Neorhizobium galegae bv. orientalis str. HAMBI 540: one gene and its partner. The protein of the gene in region 1 interacts with the protein of each later gene in a pairwise test. Links are inferred from orthologs where the notes say so. Each region holds a gene or a part of one and is shown on either strand. Other genes may lie near its edges. The genes, in order: RG540_RS18055 and nuoG.

Region 1 (7,279 bases):
GCCCGAGCGCCTGCTCGTCTCGGAAAAGGTCACCGAAGTGGTGATCCCGGCGACGCTTGGCGAAATGACGGTGCTTGCCAATCACGCGCCGACGATGACGACCATCAAGCCGGGTGTGGTTTCGGTGAAGCTTGCCTCGGGCCAGGTCACCAAATACGTGGTTTTCGGTGGCTTCGCCGACATCCTGCCGACCGGCTGCACGCTGCTTGCCGAATCTGCGGTTCCGGCGAGCGAGCTGACCCACGCGACGCTGCAGAAGCGGATCGAGACGACGCAGGCCGAGATCAACCACGCGCAGAACGACGAGCACAAGACCAAGCTCGAACAGTTCCTGGCGGAACTGACGCACCTGAACGGCGTCGTCAATCCGGCCTGATACGTCAAAATTCTCTGCGAAAGAGCAAGGCGGTCCGAAAGGCCGCCTTTTTCTTTGGGCGGTGGTCGGTTCCTCCGGCGGCTATCGGCGGGACCGGATGGCCGCTTGTATGTGCCGCGCCATCTTGTTAGCCCTTGCCGGTGGAGGAACGCGATGATCGACAAGCTGGAATTCTTCATTGCCCTGGCGCGCGAAGGCCATTTCGGCCGGGCGGCGGAGGAGTGCGGCATTTCGCAGCCATCGCTTTCGGCGGCGATCCGTCAGCTCGAAGAACAGCTCGGCGTGCAACTCGTGGTGCGCGGCTCGCGCTACCAGGGCCTGACGCCGGAAGGCCAGCGGGTGCTGGAATGGGCAAAACGGATCGTCGGCGATGCGCGCACCATGCGCGAGGAAATGCGCGCGGCCCGCAAGGGCCTTGTCGGTCATATCCGGCTGGCGTCGATCCCGACGGCGCTGGCGATGATCCCCAGATTGACCGAACCCTTCCAGGCCAAGCATCCGGAAGTCACCTTTTCCGTCGTCTCGCGCAATTCCCTGCAGGTTCTTTCCCAGCTCGACAATTTCGAAATCGACGCGGGCATTACCTATCTCGACAACGAGCCGCTGGGGCGCGTGACGAGCGTGCCGCTCTATGCGGAGCGCTATAATCTGGTGACGGCCGAGGGCGCGCCCTATGCGGACCGGGAAAGCGTGACCTGGAAGGAGATGGCCGATCTTAGGCTCTGTCTATTGACGCCCGACATGCAGAACCGCCGGATCATCAACCAGCACCTTGCGGAAGCGGGGGTGACGGTGAAGCCGATGCTCGAATCGAACTCGATGGTGGTGCTTCTCTCGCATGTGGGGACCGGGCGCTGGGCGAGCATCATGCCGCGCAACGTGGCGCGATCGTTCGGGTTCACAAAAGAAATCAGGACGATCCCCATCGTTGATCCGGAAGCCACGCATATCGTCGGGCTTGTTGCGACACACCGCGAGCCGTTTACGCCGCTGGTGTCGGCCCTGCTTCACGAGGCTCGCAGCCTCACTCCTGCTGCCATGGCTTGATAGTTTTTTTCTATCGCGTAACCGATCTCCTTTATTGACGGTTGAGGCCCCGGTTGCGACATTCCATTCCCAGTAGGCGAAGTACGATTGTCGGACAACTTCGTCGGCTTTCTGATCCGCATGTGCATGGTGGCGCCGACGCCGCGGCGCTGGGACGGATCAGCCCGGGAGGCTACAGACTATGAATATGCGAATTTCCGCTGGTGAGCTCACCGAGCGGTCGCTTCAGATCATCAGGGATCTGAAGCATTTGGAAGGTCCGATGCTGCCGATCCTGCATGCGATCCAGGCAGAGTTCGGTTATGTGCCGGAAGAGGTAAAGCCGGTCATCGCCAGTGAACTCAACCTGTCGCGCGCCGAAGTGCATGGCGTCGTCACCTTCTATCACGAATTCCGCGACCACCCGGCCGGCCGGCATGTGCTAAAGCTCTGTCGCGCCGAAGCCTGCCAGTCGATGGGCAGCGACCGCATCGCGGACCATGCCCGGCAGCTTCTCGGGATCGACTTCCACCAGACAACACTCGACGGAGCCGTGACGCTCGAACCCGTCTACTGTCTGGGGCTCTGTGCCTGCGCGCCCGCCGCGATGCTCGATGGCGAGGTTCTTGGCCGCGTCGACGAGCACTGTCTTAGCGAAATCGTTGCGGGGCTAAGCCGATGACGGTGACGATTTTCGTTCCGCGCGATGCTGCAGCGCTCGCGCTCGGTGCCGAAAAGGTGGCGAACGCGATAATCGCCGAAATCGCAGCCCGCGGCCTCGATGCGAAAGTCGTGCGCAACGGCTCGCGTGGCATGTTCTGGCTGGAGCCATTGGTCGAGGTGAGTACCGAACACGGGCGTATCGCCTATGGGCCGGTCAAGGCCGGCGACGTTTCAGGCCTGTTCGATGCCGGTTTCCTGCAAGGTGCAGAGCATGCTTTGCATCTCGGTCCGACCCACGACATCCCGTTCCTGCGCCAGCAGACGCGGCTGACCTTCTCCCGTTGCGGCGTCACGGATCCGCTTTCGCTGGATGACTATCGCCAGTATCAGGGGCTGAAGGGCCTCGATAATGCGATCGCCATGACTGGGGCACAGATCGTTGCCCAGGTCACGGACAGTGGCCTTCGCGGCCGCGGCGGCGCCGGCTTCCCGACCGGCATCAAGTGGAAGACGGTGATGGATGCGGCGGGGCCGCAAAAATACATCGTCTGCAATGCGGACGAGGGCGACAGCGCCACCTTCGCTGACCGGATGATCATGGAGGGCGATCCCTTCGTGCTGATCGAAGGCATGATCATTGCGGGCATCGCGACGGGTGCCACCAAGGGTTATGTCTATACCCGCTCGGAATATCCGCACGCCATCGCGACGATGCGCCAAGCGGTCGAGATCGCCCGTGCCGCCGGCATTCTCGGCCCGTCGGTGATGGGTTCGGTGCATGCCTTTGACATGGAGGTCCGCTCCGGCGCCGGTGCCTATGTCTGCGGCGAAGAGACCTCGCTGCTGAATTCGCTGGAAGGCAAGCGCGGCATCGTGCGCGCCAAGCCGCCGCTGCCGGCGCTGCAGGGTTTTCTCGGCCGCCCGACGGTGGTCAACAACGTCATCTCGCTTGCGTCGGTGCCGGTCATCATGGATCGCGGTGCCGCCTTCTATCGAGATTTCGGCATGGGCCGTTCGCGCGGCACGATCCCGATCCAGATCGCCGGCAATGTCAAATACGGTGGCCTCTACGAGACGGCCTTCGGCCTGTCGCTCGGCGAGATCGTCGATCATATCGGCGGCGGCACGGCGACCGGACGGCCGGTGAAGGCGGTGCAGGTGGGTGGGCCACTCGGCGCCTATTTCCCGCGCGCGCTGTTCGATACGCCGTTCGACTACGAAGCCTTCGCAGCCCGGGACGGGCTGATCGGCCATGCCGGCATCACCGTGTTCGACGATAGCGCCGACATGCTGAAGCAGGCGCGGTTCGCAATGGAGTTCTGCGCCATCGAAAGCTGCGGCAAGTGCACGCCCTGCCGCATCGGCTCGACGCGCGGCGTGGAAACGGCCGACAAAATCGCTCAGGGTATCGAGCCGGAGAAGAACAAGGCGCTGCTCGCCGACCTCTGCAACACGATGAAGTTCGGTTCGCTCTGTGCGCTCGGCGGCTTTACGCCCTATCCGGTGATGAGCGCGATGAACCACTTTCCGGAGGATTTTTCTCCGGTTCCGATGGTGGAGGCGGCGGAATGATGGCCCTGCGCGCGTCAGCTCCGGTTGAACTCCGGAGTGCCCCCCTCTGCCCTGCCGGGCATCTCCCCCTCAAGGGGGGAGATCGGCTGGGGGCTTGCTCTCCGCATTCCATTGTACCTCGCATCCTCCGTGTCGGCTCTTTTGAAGCGGCGGTTCTGCCTTTTGTGATCTCCCCACCTGAGGGGGAGATGCCCGGCAGGGCAGAGGGGGGCGGCTTGCTCCGAGGTCAAAGACTCAATTCCATTTTCGTACAGGAGACACACAATGTCCCTCGTTCATGAAATCGACTACGGCACACCGGCTTCCCGCTCCGAAGCCCAGGTGACCCTTACCATTGACGGCCGCGCCATTACCGTGCCGGAAGGCACGTCGATCATGCGCGCTTCGATGGAAGCCGGTATCAAGGTTCCGAAACTCTGCGCCACCGACATGGTCGACGCCTTCGGTTCCTGCCGCCTCTGTCTCGTCGAGATCGAAGGCCGCAACGGCACGCCGGCGTCCTGCACCACGCCTGTCATGCCGGGCATGGTGGTCCACACCCAGACCGGACGACTGAAGGACATCCGCAAGGGGGTCATGGAGCTCTATATCTCCGACCACCCGCTCGACTGTCTCACCTGCGCCGCCAACGGGGACTGCGAATTGCAGGACATGGCCGGCGCAGTAGGCCTTCGCGACGTTCGCTACGGCTATGAGGGCGACAACCACGTCAAGGCTCGCAACGATGGCGCGATCAACGCCAAGTGGATGCCGAAGGACGAGTCGAACCCGTACTTCACCTACGATCCGTCGAAGTGCATCGTCTGCTCCCGTTGTGTGCGTGCCTGCGAGGAAGTGCAGGGCACGTTCGCGCTGACGATCGAGGGCCGCGGCTTCGGCAGCCGTGTCTCGCCCGGTGCCCACGAACTTTTCCTCGATTCCGAATGCGTTTCCTGCGGCGCCTGCGTTCAGGCCTGCCCGACGGCGACGCTCACTGAAAAGTCGGTGATCGCGATCGGCCAGCCGGAACATTCGGAAGTCACCACCTGCGCCTATTGCGGCGTCGGCTGCTCCTTCAAGGCGGAGATGCGCGGCGAGGAACTGGTGCGCATGGTGCCGTGGAAGGATGGCCAGGCGAACCGCGGCCATTCCTGCGTCAAGGGCCGCTTCGCTTACGGATATGCGACCCACAAGGACCGCATCCTCAACCCGATGATCCGCGAGAAGATTTCCGATCCGTGGCGGGAAGTGACCTGGGAAGAGGCCTTTTCGCACGTGGCTTCCGAGTTCCGCCGGATCCAGTACCAGTACGGTCGGGATTCGATCGGCGGCATCACCTCGTCGCGCTGCACCAACGAGGAGACCTTCCTCGTGCAGAAGCTGATCCGCGCCGGCTTCGGCAACAACAATGTCGATACCTGTGCCCGCGTCTGCCATTCGCCGACCGGTTACGGTCTCGGCCAGGCGTTCGGCACGTCTGCCGGCACGCAGAATTTCGACTCGGTCGAGCATACCGACGTCGCCATCGTCATCGGCGCCAACCCGACCGACGGCCATCCCGTGTTCGGCTCGCGCCTTAAGAAGCGGCTGCGCCAGGGCGCCAAGCTAATCGTCATCGATCCGCGCCGCATCGATCTCGTCCGCACGCCGCATGTGGAGGCCGATTATCACCTGCCGCTGCAGCCGGGCACCAATGTTGCCGTACTGACGGCGCTTGCCCATGTCATTGTCACCGAAGGCCTGTTCGACGAGAAGTTCATCCGCGAACGCTGCGACTGGTCCGAATTCGAGGACTGGGCCGGCTTCGTTTCGGAAGACGCACACAGCCCGGAGGCGACCGAGAAATATACCGGCGTGCCGGCGGATCTCGTTCGCGGTGCGGCCCGGCTTTACGCTAAGGGCGGCAACGGGGCGATCTATTACGGTCTCGGCGTCACCGAACACAGCCAGGGCTCGACCACCGTCATGGCGATCGCCAACCTTGCGATGGTCACCGGCAATATCGGCCGTCCGGGCGTCGGCGTAAACCCGCTGCGCGGCCAGAACAATGTCCAGGGCTCCTGCGACATGGGCTCCTTTCCGCACGAACTGCCGGGCTACCGCCATATCTCGGACGATGCGACCCGCGACACGTTCGAAAAGCTCTGGGGCGTGACGCTCAACAACGAACCGGGCCTGCGCATCCCGAACATGCTGGATGCCGCCGTCGAAGGCACGTTCAAGGGCATCTACATCCAGGGCGAGGACATTCTCCAGTCCGACCCGGATACCAAGCACGTCTCGGCCGGCCTTGCCGCGATGGAATGCGTCGTCGTCCACGATCTCTTCCTCAACGAGACGGCCAATTACGCGCATGTCTTCCTGCCGGGTTCGACCTTCCTCGAAAAGGACGGCACGTTCACCAATGCGGAACGCCGCATCAACCGCGTGCGCAAGGTGATGAGCCCGAAGAACGGTTATGCTGATTGGGAAGTTACCCAGAAGCTGGCGCAGTCGATGGGACTTGCCTGGAACTATGCGCATCCGTCCGAGATCATGGACGAGATCGCCGTATCGACGCCGAGCTTCGCGCTGGTTTCCTATGACTATCTCGACAAGATGGGCTCGGTTCAGTGGCCGTGCAACGAGGCGCACCCGGTCGGCTCGCCGATCATGCATGTCGACGGTTTTGTGCGGGGCAAGGGCAAGTTCATCCGTACCGAATATGTCGCGACGGACGAGCGTACCGGCCCGCGCTTCCCGCTGCTGCTGACCACAGGTCGCGTCCTTTCCCAGTACAATGTGGGCGCCCAGACGCGCCGTACCGAAAATGTCACCTGGCATGCGGAAGACCGGCTGGAAATCCATCCGCACGATGCCGAACAGCGCGGCATCAAGGAAGGCGACTGGATCAAGCTCGCCAGCCGTTCGGGCGATACGACGCTGCGGGCGCTGATCACCGACCGCGTCGCGCCGGGCGTGGTCTACACGACCTTCCACCACCCGAACACCCAGGCAAACGTCATCACCACCGACTTCTCCGACTGGGCGACCAATTGCCCGGAATACAAGGTGACGGCGGTGCAGATATCGCCGTCCAACGGCCCGACCGAATGGCAGAGCGATTATGACGAACTGTCGCGGCGGTCTCGACGGATTACGGGGAAGCTGGAGGCTGCTGAGTGATGCAATTGCCTGGCGTGCTTCGCGTTACCCCCCTCTGCCTGCCGGCATCTCCCCCACAAGGGGGGAGATCGGCAAGACGCGCCGCCGGCATTCGTCAGCATTGGAAATACGTTTGCTCACTCGATGACGTTAATAGTGGGCTGGACATCGCCACATCCGATCTCCCCCCTTGTGGGGGAGATGCCCGGCAGGGCAGAGGGGGGTATTCCTGCCCCGACGTCCTATGACCTTATTCAACACCACCGCAACAGCCCCCGAGATCGCCCGCCGCAACGGCGTGGTCCGCACGGCCACGCGGGTGGTGCCGGAGGAGGTGCCTATCGCCTTTTCCTATGGCGGGTCGACCCATGCGGTGATGATGGGCACGCCTGCCGATCTCGAGGATTTCGCGGTCGGCTTCAGCCTGACGGAAGGCATCATCGCGTCGATGGCGGAGATCGAGAGCATCACCGTGGTTGCGGAAGGTGCCGGTCTCGATGTTCAGGTGACGCTCGCCGA
Region 2 (7,456 bases), 2.5 Mb from region 1 along the record:
GGTTTCGTCGAGGTCCGTTACGACGACAACGCCAAGCGCGTCGTCTACGAACCCGTCGAACTGCGCCAGGAATTCCGCAATTTCGATTTCCTCTCTCCTTGGGAAGGCACGGACTACGTCCTCCCCGGGGATGAAAAGGCCAAAGCCTAAGACCGGCGCATCCGCGCCAGCCGAATGCACGTCTTTCCCGCCCGGTGCGATCCGCCGCCCGGCATGGAGCAAGCAGTATGACCGAACACAACGTCCGCAACTTCAACATCAATTTCGGACCGCAGCATCCGGCGGCGCATGGCGTGTTGCGCCTTGTGCTGGAGCTTGATGGCGAAATCGTGGAGCGCGTCGATCCGCATATCGGCCTGCTTCACCGCGGCACCGAGAAGCTGATCGAGACCAAGACCTATCTGCAGGCCATTCCCTACTTCGACCGCCTCGATTACGTGGCGCCGATGAACCAGGAGCATGCGTTTGCGCTTGCCGTCGAAAAGCTCCTGGATATCCAGATCCCGATCCGCGGCCAGCTGATCCGCGTTCTCTATTCGGAAATCGGCCGCATCCTCTCGCATCTTCTCAACGTCACCACGCAGGCGATGGACGTCGGCGCGCTGACGCCGCCGCTCTGGGGTTTCGAAGAGCGCGAAAAGCTGATGGTGTTCTATGAGCGCGCCTCGGGCTCGCGCATGCATGCGGCCTATTTTCGTCCGGGCGGCGTCCATCAGGATCTGCCGCCGGAACTGGTCGAGGATATCGGCATCTGGTGCGATGAATTCCCGGCAAAGCTCGACGACATCGATGAGTTGCTGACCGGCAACCGCATCTTCAAGCAGCGCAACGTCGATATCGGCGTCGTCAAGCTCGAGGACGCCTGGGCCTGGGGCTTTTCCGGCGTCATGGTCCGCGGTTCGGGCGCTGCCTGGGACCTGCGCCGCGCGCAGCCCTACGAATGCTATTCGGACATGGAATTCGACATCCCGATCGGCAAGAACGGCGACTGCTACGACCGTTACCTGATCCGCATGATCGAGATGCGCGAGTCGGTGAAGATCATGAAGCAGTGCGTCAACCGTCTGCTTGGCGACGCCAGGACCGGGCCGTTCTCGTCTACGGACGGCAAGGTCGTGCCGCCGAAGCGCGGCGAGATGAAGCGGTCAATGGAAGCGCTGATCCATCATTTCAAACTTTATACCGAAGGCTATCATGTGCCGGCCGGCGAGGTTTATGCGGCGGTCGAAGCCCCGAAGGGCGAGTTCGGCGTCTTCCTGGTCGCCGACGGCACCAACAAGCCCTATCGCTGCAAGATCCGCGCTCCGGGTTACGCCCATCTCCAGGCCATGGATTTCATCTGTCGGGGACACCAGCTGGCCGACGTTTCGGCGGTGCTTGGCTCGATCGACATCGTCTTCGGCGAGGTGGACCGTTGATGCTCCGCGCTGTCGTTTTCGCTGCGGTTATCTCTGTCGCCCCTGTTGCGCTCGCGCAGCAGGCGCAGACGGATGGCGCGATTTCGACGCAAGCCGGCGGATCGAAATCGATGCGCGATCTCCTGTCCGAAGGATATGAGATCAAGACCTCCGTTCCCAGTGGAACAAAGTTCATAGTGTTCATGCAGAAAGACAAGTCTGCCTATGCCTGCGAGTTCGTGTCGCTCACGAAATCGCGGTGTGGATCCATAAACTGATAAGGCGTGGAAAAGAATGTCCGTTCGTCGATTAGCCGAAGACCAGGTGCAGCCGGCAATTTTCGCCTTCAATGACGAGAATTCCGTCTGGGCCGAGGCAACGATCAGGAAATATCCGGCAGGCCGGCAGCAATCGGCTGTCATCCCGCTTCTGATGCGTGCACAGGAACAGGATGGCTGGGTGACCCGCGCGGCGATCGAGTTCGTCGCAAACAAGCTCGATATGCCCTATATCCGCGTCCTCGAAGTCGCGACTTTCTACACCCAGTTCCAGCTGAAGCCGGTCGGCACCCGCGCCCATATCCAGGTCTGCGGCACCACGCCCTGCATGCTGCGCGGCGCGGAAGACCTGATGAAAGTCTGTCAGCACAAGATCCATCACGATCCGTTCGCGCTGAATGCCGAGGGCACGTTGTCGTGGGAAGAGGTCGAGTGTCAGGGCGCATGCGTCAACGCACCGATGGTCATCATCTTCAAGGATGCCTATGAGGACCTGACGCCGCAGCGTCTCGAGGAGATCATCGACGCTTTCGAAGCCGGCAAGGGCCATGAGATCAAGCCCGGCCCGCAGATCGACCGCATCTTCTCGGCCCCCGAGGGTGGTCCGCAGACGTTGAACGACGAGATCAAGCCGGTCCGCACCAACCTCGACCCGCATCCGAGCGCTGAAGAGGCCGCTGCCGCGGCAAGCATTCCTCCGGCGGAAGCCGCTCGCCCGAAGGACACGGCGCCGGAGACGGACCCGAAACTGAAGACCCCTGCCACCGCCCCGGCGGCTGCCGCCGCGAATGCCAAGGCCGCGGAGAAGCAGCCGCTTTCGGCGACCGCGAAGAGCAAACCGGCTCCGAAGACGCCAGGCAGTGCAGCGGAAGGCGCGCCGCCGGAACCGGGTGCGGTCTCCGGCGACTTGAAGCCGAAGCGCGCACGGCGCAAGACCACGACTGAAGGTGAGTCGTGACATTTGAGAATTTGTGTGCGGCCTTTGAAAAAGGCTGCAATATATCGACTGACAACCGGCTTAATCGCGACGGACTTGTGGAATAGATCATGTTGAAAGATCAGGATCGCATCTTTACCAATATCTACGGCCTCAAGGACAAGTCCCTGAAAGGCGCGATGAGTCGCGGCCATTGGGATGGCACCAAGGAGATCATCGAGAAGGGCCGGGACTGGATCATCAACGAGATGAAGGCTTCGGGCCTTCGCGGCCGCGGTGGCGCAGGCTTCCCGACCGGTCTCAAATGGTCCTTCATGCCGAAGGAATCGGATGGCCGTCCGCATTACCTCGTGGTCAATGCCGACGAATCCGAGCCCGGTACCTGCAAGGACCGCGAAATCATGCGCCACGATCCGCATACGCTGATCGAAGGCTGCGTCATCGCCGGTTTCGCCATGGGTGCCAACACGGCCTACATCTATGTGCGCGGCGAATACATGCGCGAGCGCGAAGCGCTGCAGGCGGCGATCGACGAGTGTTATGATTTCGGCCTGCTCGGCGGCAACAACAAGCTCGGCTGGGATTTCGACATCTACGTCCACCACGGCGCCGGCGCCTATATCTGCGGCGAAGAAACCGCGTTGCTCGAAAGCCTCGAAGGCAAGAAGGGCCAGCCGCGCCTTAAACCCCCGTTCCCGGCCAACATGGGCCTCTACGGCTGCCCGACGACGGTCAACAACGTCGAATCGATCGCGGTTGCCCCAACCATCCTGCGCCGTGGCGCCGGCTGGTTCTCGTCCATGGGCCGCCCGAACAATGTCGGCACCAAGCTGTTCATGCTCTCCGGTCACGTCAACAAGCCGTGCACCGTCGAAGAAGTGATGGGCATCACCTTTCGCGAGCTGGTCGACAAGCATGCCGGCGGCATCCGCGGCGGCTGGGACAATCTGCTGGCAGTCATTCCGGGCGGCGCATCCTGCCCGATCGTGCCGGCCAAGGACATCATGGACTGCCAGATGGATTTCGACGGCCTGCGCGCCGTCGGCTCCTCCTTCGGCACCGCCGGCGCCATCGTCATGGACAAGTCGACCGACGTCATCAAGGCGATCGCCCGCATCTCGGCCTTCTTCAAGCACGAGAGCTGCGGCCAGTGCACGCCGTGCCGCGAAGGCACCGGCTGGATGTGGCGGGTGCTGGAGCGCATGGTCAAGGGCAATGCCCAGAAGCGCGAAATCGACATGCTGTTCCAGGTGACCAAGCAGATCGAGGGCCACACCATCTGCGCGCTCGGCGATGCGGCGGCCTGGCCTGTCCAGGGCCTGATCCGGCATTTCCGTCCGGAGATCGAAGCGCGTATCGACCAATATACCCGAAACGCGACGGCGCATGGCGCCGTCCTGGAAGCTGCGGAGTAGCCACGTGACGAAGTCGGGCAAAGAGCATGAACGGGAGGCGACGGATCGTCCGGCGCTCGATCCAGCGCGCATGCCCGATTTTTCCGAGGCGATGAAGCTCAATCCGCTGATGGCGAACATGGCTGCCGCAACCGCGATCGGCTTTGGCATCGCCACCCAGATGGCTGGCGTCTTCTTCGGCGCGCTGCAGGGCGCGATGGAAGCAGGTGGCCGCCAGAAAGCCGCAGATCCAAATCCGGCTGAGGCGTCGCCGATTGCGGAAACTCCGGCCCCTGCGGGAGCGTCGGCGGCTGCAGAACCGGTCGTCGCCAAGCCGAAGGCGCTTCGCAAGGCAGCAGCTCCGGTTCTCAAGGCGGCGCCGGTTGCCGAACCAGTCAAAAAGCCGGCCGCCAAGGCCGCTCCGAAGGATTCGGTCAAGCAGCCGGTCTCGGTAAAGCCGGCGAAGGCGAAGACGGCCAAGGCACCTGCGGGCGGCGACCTGAAGCAGATTTCGGGCATCGGTCCGAAGCTGGCGGAAGTGCTGAACGGCCTGGGCGTAACGAGCCTTGCGCAGGTTGCGGCCTGGAACGAGGCCGATATCGCCCGCTTCGACAAGGAATTGGGTTTCGAGGGACGCATCAGCCGCGACGACTGGGTCGGCCAGGCGAAAGCTCTGTTGAAATAAAAGAATATGTCCCCGAGTCGCCTGACCCCCAGGAGACCCAAAGGATGGAACTAAGGACGTAAGTGAGACGATGGTTAAGCTGAAGGTTGACGGCAAAGAGGTCGAAGTTCCGGATCATTTCACGCTGCTTCAGGCATGCGAGGAAGCCGGCGCCGAGGTCCCGCGCTTTTGTTTCCACGAACGTCTTTCGGTCGCCGGCAATTGCCGCATGTGCTTGATCGAAGTGAAGGGTGGACCGCCGAAGCCGGCAGCCTCCTGCGCCATGGGCGTGCGCGATGTCCGCGGCGGACCGAACGGCGAGCTGCCGGAAATCTTCACCAACACGCCGATGGTCAAGAAGGCTCGCGAAGGCGTGATGGAATTCCTGCTGATCAACCATCCGCTGGATTGCCCGATCTGCGACCAGGGCGGTGAGTGCGACCTGCAGGACCAGGCGATGGCCTTCGGCATCGACAGTTCCCGCTACACGGAAAACAAGCGCGCCGTCGAAGACAAGTATATCGGCCCGCTGGTCAAGACCGTGATGAACCGCTGCATCCACTGCACGCGCTGCGTCCGCTTCACCACCGAAGTCGGCGGCATTTCCGAACTCGGCCTGATCGGCCGCGGTGAGGATGCCGAGATCACCACCTATCTCGAAAGCGCGATGACTTCGGAGCTGCAGGGCAATGTCATCGACCTTTGCCCTGTCGGCGCTCTGACCTCGCGTCCCTTCGCCTTCACCGCCCGTCCGTGGGAGCTCAACAAGACCGAATCGATCGACGTCATGGATGCCGTCGGCTCGGCGATCCGCGTCGATACCCGTGGCCGCGAAGTGATGCGCATCATGCCGCGCGTCAATGAGCAGGTGAACGAGGAATGGATCTCCGACAAGACCCGCTTCATCTGGGACGGCCTGAAGACCCAGCGCCTCGACCGGCCTTACGTCCGCAGGGACGGCCGCCTTCAGGCTGCCTCCTGGGGCGAAGCCTTCGGCGCCATCAAGGCTGCGGTTTCCGCAACGTCTGCTGCAAAGATCGGCGCGATCGCCGGCGATCTGGCTTCGGTCGAAGAAATGTATGCCCTGAAGGAACTGATCCGGTCGCTCGGATCGGAAAACCTCGACTGTCGCCAGGACGGGACGGCGCTTGATCCGTCGCTCGGCCGTGCAAGCTACATCTTCAACCCGACCATCGAAGGCATCGAACAGGCCGGCGCTCTGCTCCTGGTCGGCGCCAATCCGCGCCTCGAGGCAGCCGTCCTCAACGCCCGCATCCGCAAGCGCTTCCGTCGCGGCAACTTCCCGATCGGCGTGATCGGCGAAGTCAGCGAACTGCGTTACGTCTACGACTATCTCGGTGCCGGCGCTGAAACGCTCTCCGACCTCGCCTCCGGTTCGAACGGTTTTGCTGACAAGCTGCGCGCTGCCAAGAACCCGATGATCATCATAGGGCAGGGGGCTCTCTCCCGTCCGGACGGTGCGGCGATCCTTAGCTCGGCCGCCCAGCTTGCCGGTTCGGTCGGCGCACTGACCGACGAGTGGAACGGCTTTGCCGTGCTCCACACTGCTGCTGCCCGCGTTGGCGGCCTCGACCTCGGCTTCGTGCCGGGTGCGAACGGCATCAATGCCAGCGCCCAGCTGGCCGGCATGGACGTTCTCTTCCTGCTCGGTGCCGACGAACTCGACTTCTCGAAGAAGGGCGCCAAGTTCACGGTCTATATCGGCAGCCACGGCGATGCCGGCGCGCACAATGCCGACGTCATCCTGCCGGGTGCGGCCTATACCGAAAAGTCCGGCACCTGGGTCAATACCGAAGGCCGCGTCCAGATGGGCAACCGCGCCGGCTTCGCGCCCGGCGAGGCTCGCGAAGACTGGGCGATCATCCGCGCGCTCTCCGACGTGCTCGGCAAGAAGCTGCCCTTCGATTCGCTGCAGGCTCTGCGTGCGAAACTCTATGCGGACTACCCGCATTTCGCCGCTATCGACGCGATTGCGGCGGGCTCGGTCAACGAAATTGCCGCACTTGGCCAAAAAGCGGGTGGTATGACGAAGTCCGGGTTTGCGTCGCCGATCAAAGACTTCTATTTGACGAACCCGATCGCTCGCGCTTCGGCCGTCATGGCTGAATGCTCGGCATTGGCCCGCAACAATTTCCAGGCTGCGGCGGAGTAATTTTGAACATGGATTCGTTCTTTTCCATCTACGTCTGGCCGGGCATCGTCATGGTCGCGCAGTCGCTGCTGCTGCTGGTCTGCCTGCTCGTCTTCATCGCCTATGTTCTGCTTGCCGACCGCAAAATCTGGGCAGCTGTCCAGCTGCGCCGCGGTCCGAACGTCGTCGGCCCCTTCGGCCTGTTCCAGTCCTTCGCCGACCTTCTGAAGTTCGTCTTCAAGGAGCCGGTCATTCCGGCTGGCGCCAACAAGGCCGTTTTCCTGCTCGCGCCGCTGGTTGCCGTGCTCCTGGCCCTGTCGACCTGGGCGGTGGTGCCGCTCGCGGACGGATGGGTGATCGCCAACATCAATGTCGGCATCCTCTATATCTTTGCGATCTCCTCGCTCGAAGTCTACGGCATCATCATGGGTGGCTGGGCTTCGAACTCGAAATATCCGTTCCTCGGCGCGCTCCGTTCGGCGGCGCAGATGGTCTCCTACGAAGTCTCGATCGGCTTCGTCATCGTCACGGTGCTCCTCTGCGTCGGCTCGCTGAACCTGACCGATATCGTCAATGCCCAGCATGACGGCCTCGGCACGAGAATGGGTCTGCCTGCTTCCTTCCTAGATTGGCA

The links.
Region 2: the proteins of RG540_RS18055 (region 1) and nuoG interact in binary tests that used the Escherichia coli proteins (3 or more experiments, as listed by UniProt). The link is inferred for Neorhizobium galegae bv. orientalis str. HAMBI 540 from one-to-one orthologs.

The regions. Positions count from the first base shown.
Region 1 is NZ_HG938353.1:3,707,428-3,714,706, reverse strand. Bases 546-3,344 are described here. They hold RG540_RS18055 (formate dehydrogenase subunit gamma), read left to right. Parts: upstream 546-1,604; coding sequence 1,605-2,084; downstream 2,085-3,344. Other genes in these bases: RG540_RS18050 (formate dehydrogenase beta subunit), read left to right, coding at 2,081-3,344; RG540_RS18060 (LysR family transcriptional regulator), read left to right, coding at 546-1,423. Also shown: RG540_RS18065 (F0F1 ATP synthase subunit epsilon), read left to right, coding at 1-376; more of RG540_RS18060, read left to right, coding at 530-545; more of RG540_RS18050, read left to right, coding at 3,345-3,637; fdhF (formate dehydrogenase subunit alpha), read left to right, coding at 3,902-6,781; formate dehydrogenase accessory sulfurtransferase FdhD, read left to right, coding at 7,005-7,279. UniProt on the Escherichia coli protein: NDH-1 shuttles electrons from NADH, via FMN and iron-sulfur (Fe-S) centers, to quinones in the respiratory chain. The immediate electron acceptor for the enzyme in this species is believed to be ubiquinone.
Region 2 is NZ_HG938353.1:1,164,091-1,171,546, forward strand. The notes cover bases 4,327-7,302. They hold nuoG (NADH-quinone oxidoreductase subunit NuoG), read left to right. Parts: upstream 4,327-4,761; coding sequence 4,762-6,843; downstream 6,844-7,302. Other genes in these bases: RG540_RS05975 (hypothetical protein), read left to right, coding at 4,327-4,691; nuoH (NADH-quinone oxidoreductase subunit NuoH), read left to right, coding at 6,852-7,302. Also shown: RG540_RS05950 (NADH-quinone oxidoreductase subunit C), read left to right, coding at 1-150; RG540_RS05955 (NADH-quinone oxidoreductase subunit D), read left to right, coding at 228-1,418; RG540_RS05960 (hypothetical protein), read left to right, coding at 1,418-1,675; NADH-quinone oxidoreductase subunit NuoE, read left to right, coding at 1,692-2,633; NADH-quinone oxidoreductase subunit NuoF, read left to right, coding at 2,723-4,027; more of RG540_RS05975, read left to right, coding at 4,032-4,326; more of nuoH, read left to right, coding at 7,303-7,456. UniProt on the Escherichia coli protein: NDH-1 shuttles electrons from NADH, via FMN and iron-sulfur (Fe-S) centers, to quinones in the respiratory chain. The immediate electron acceptor for the enzyme in this species is believed to be ubiquinone.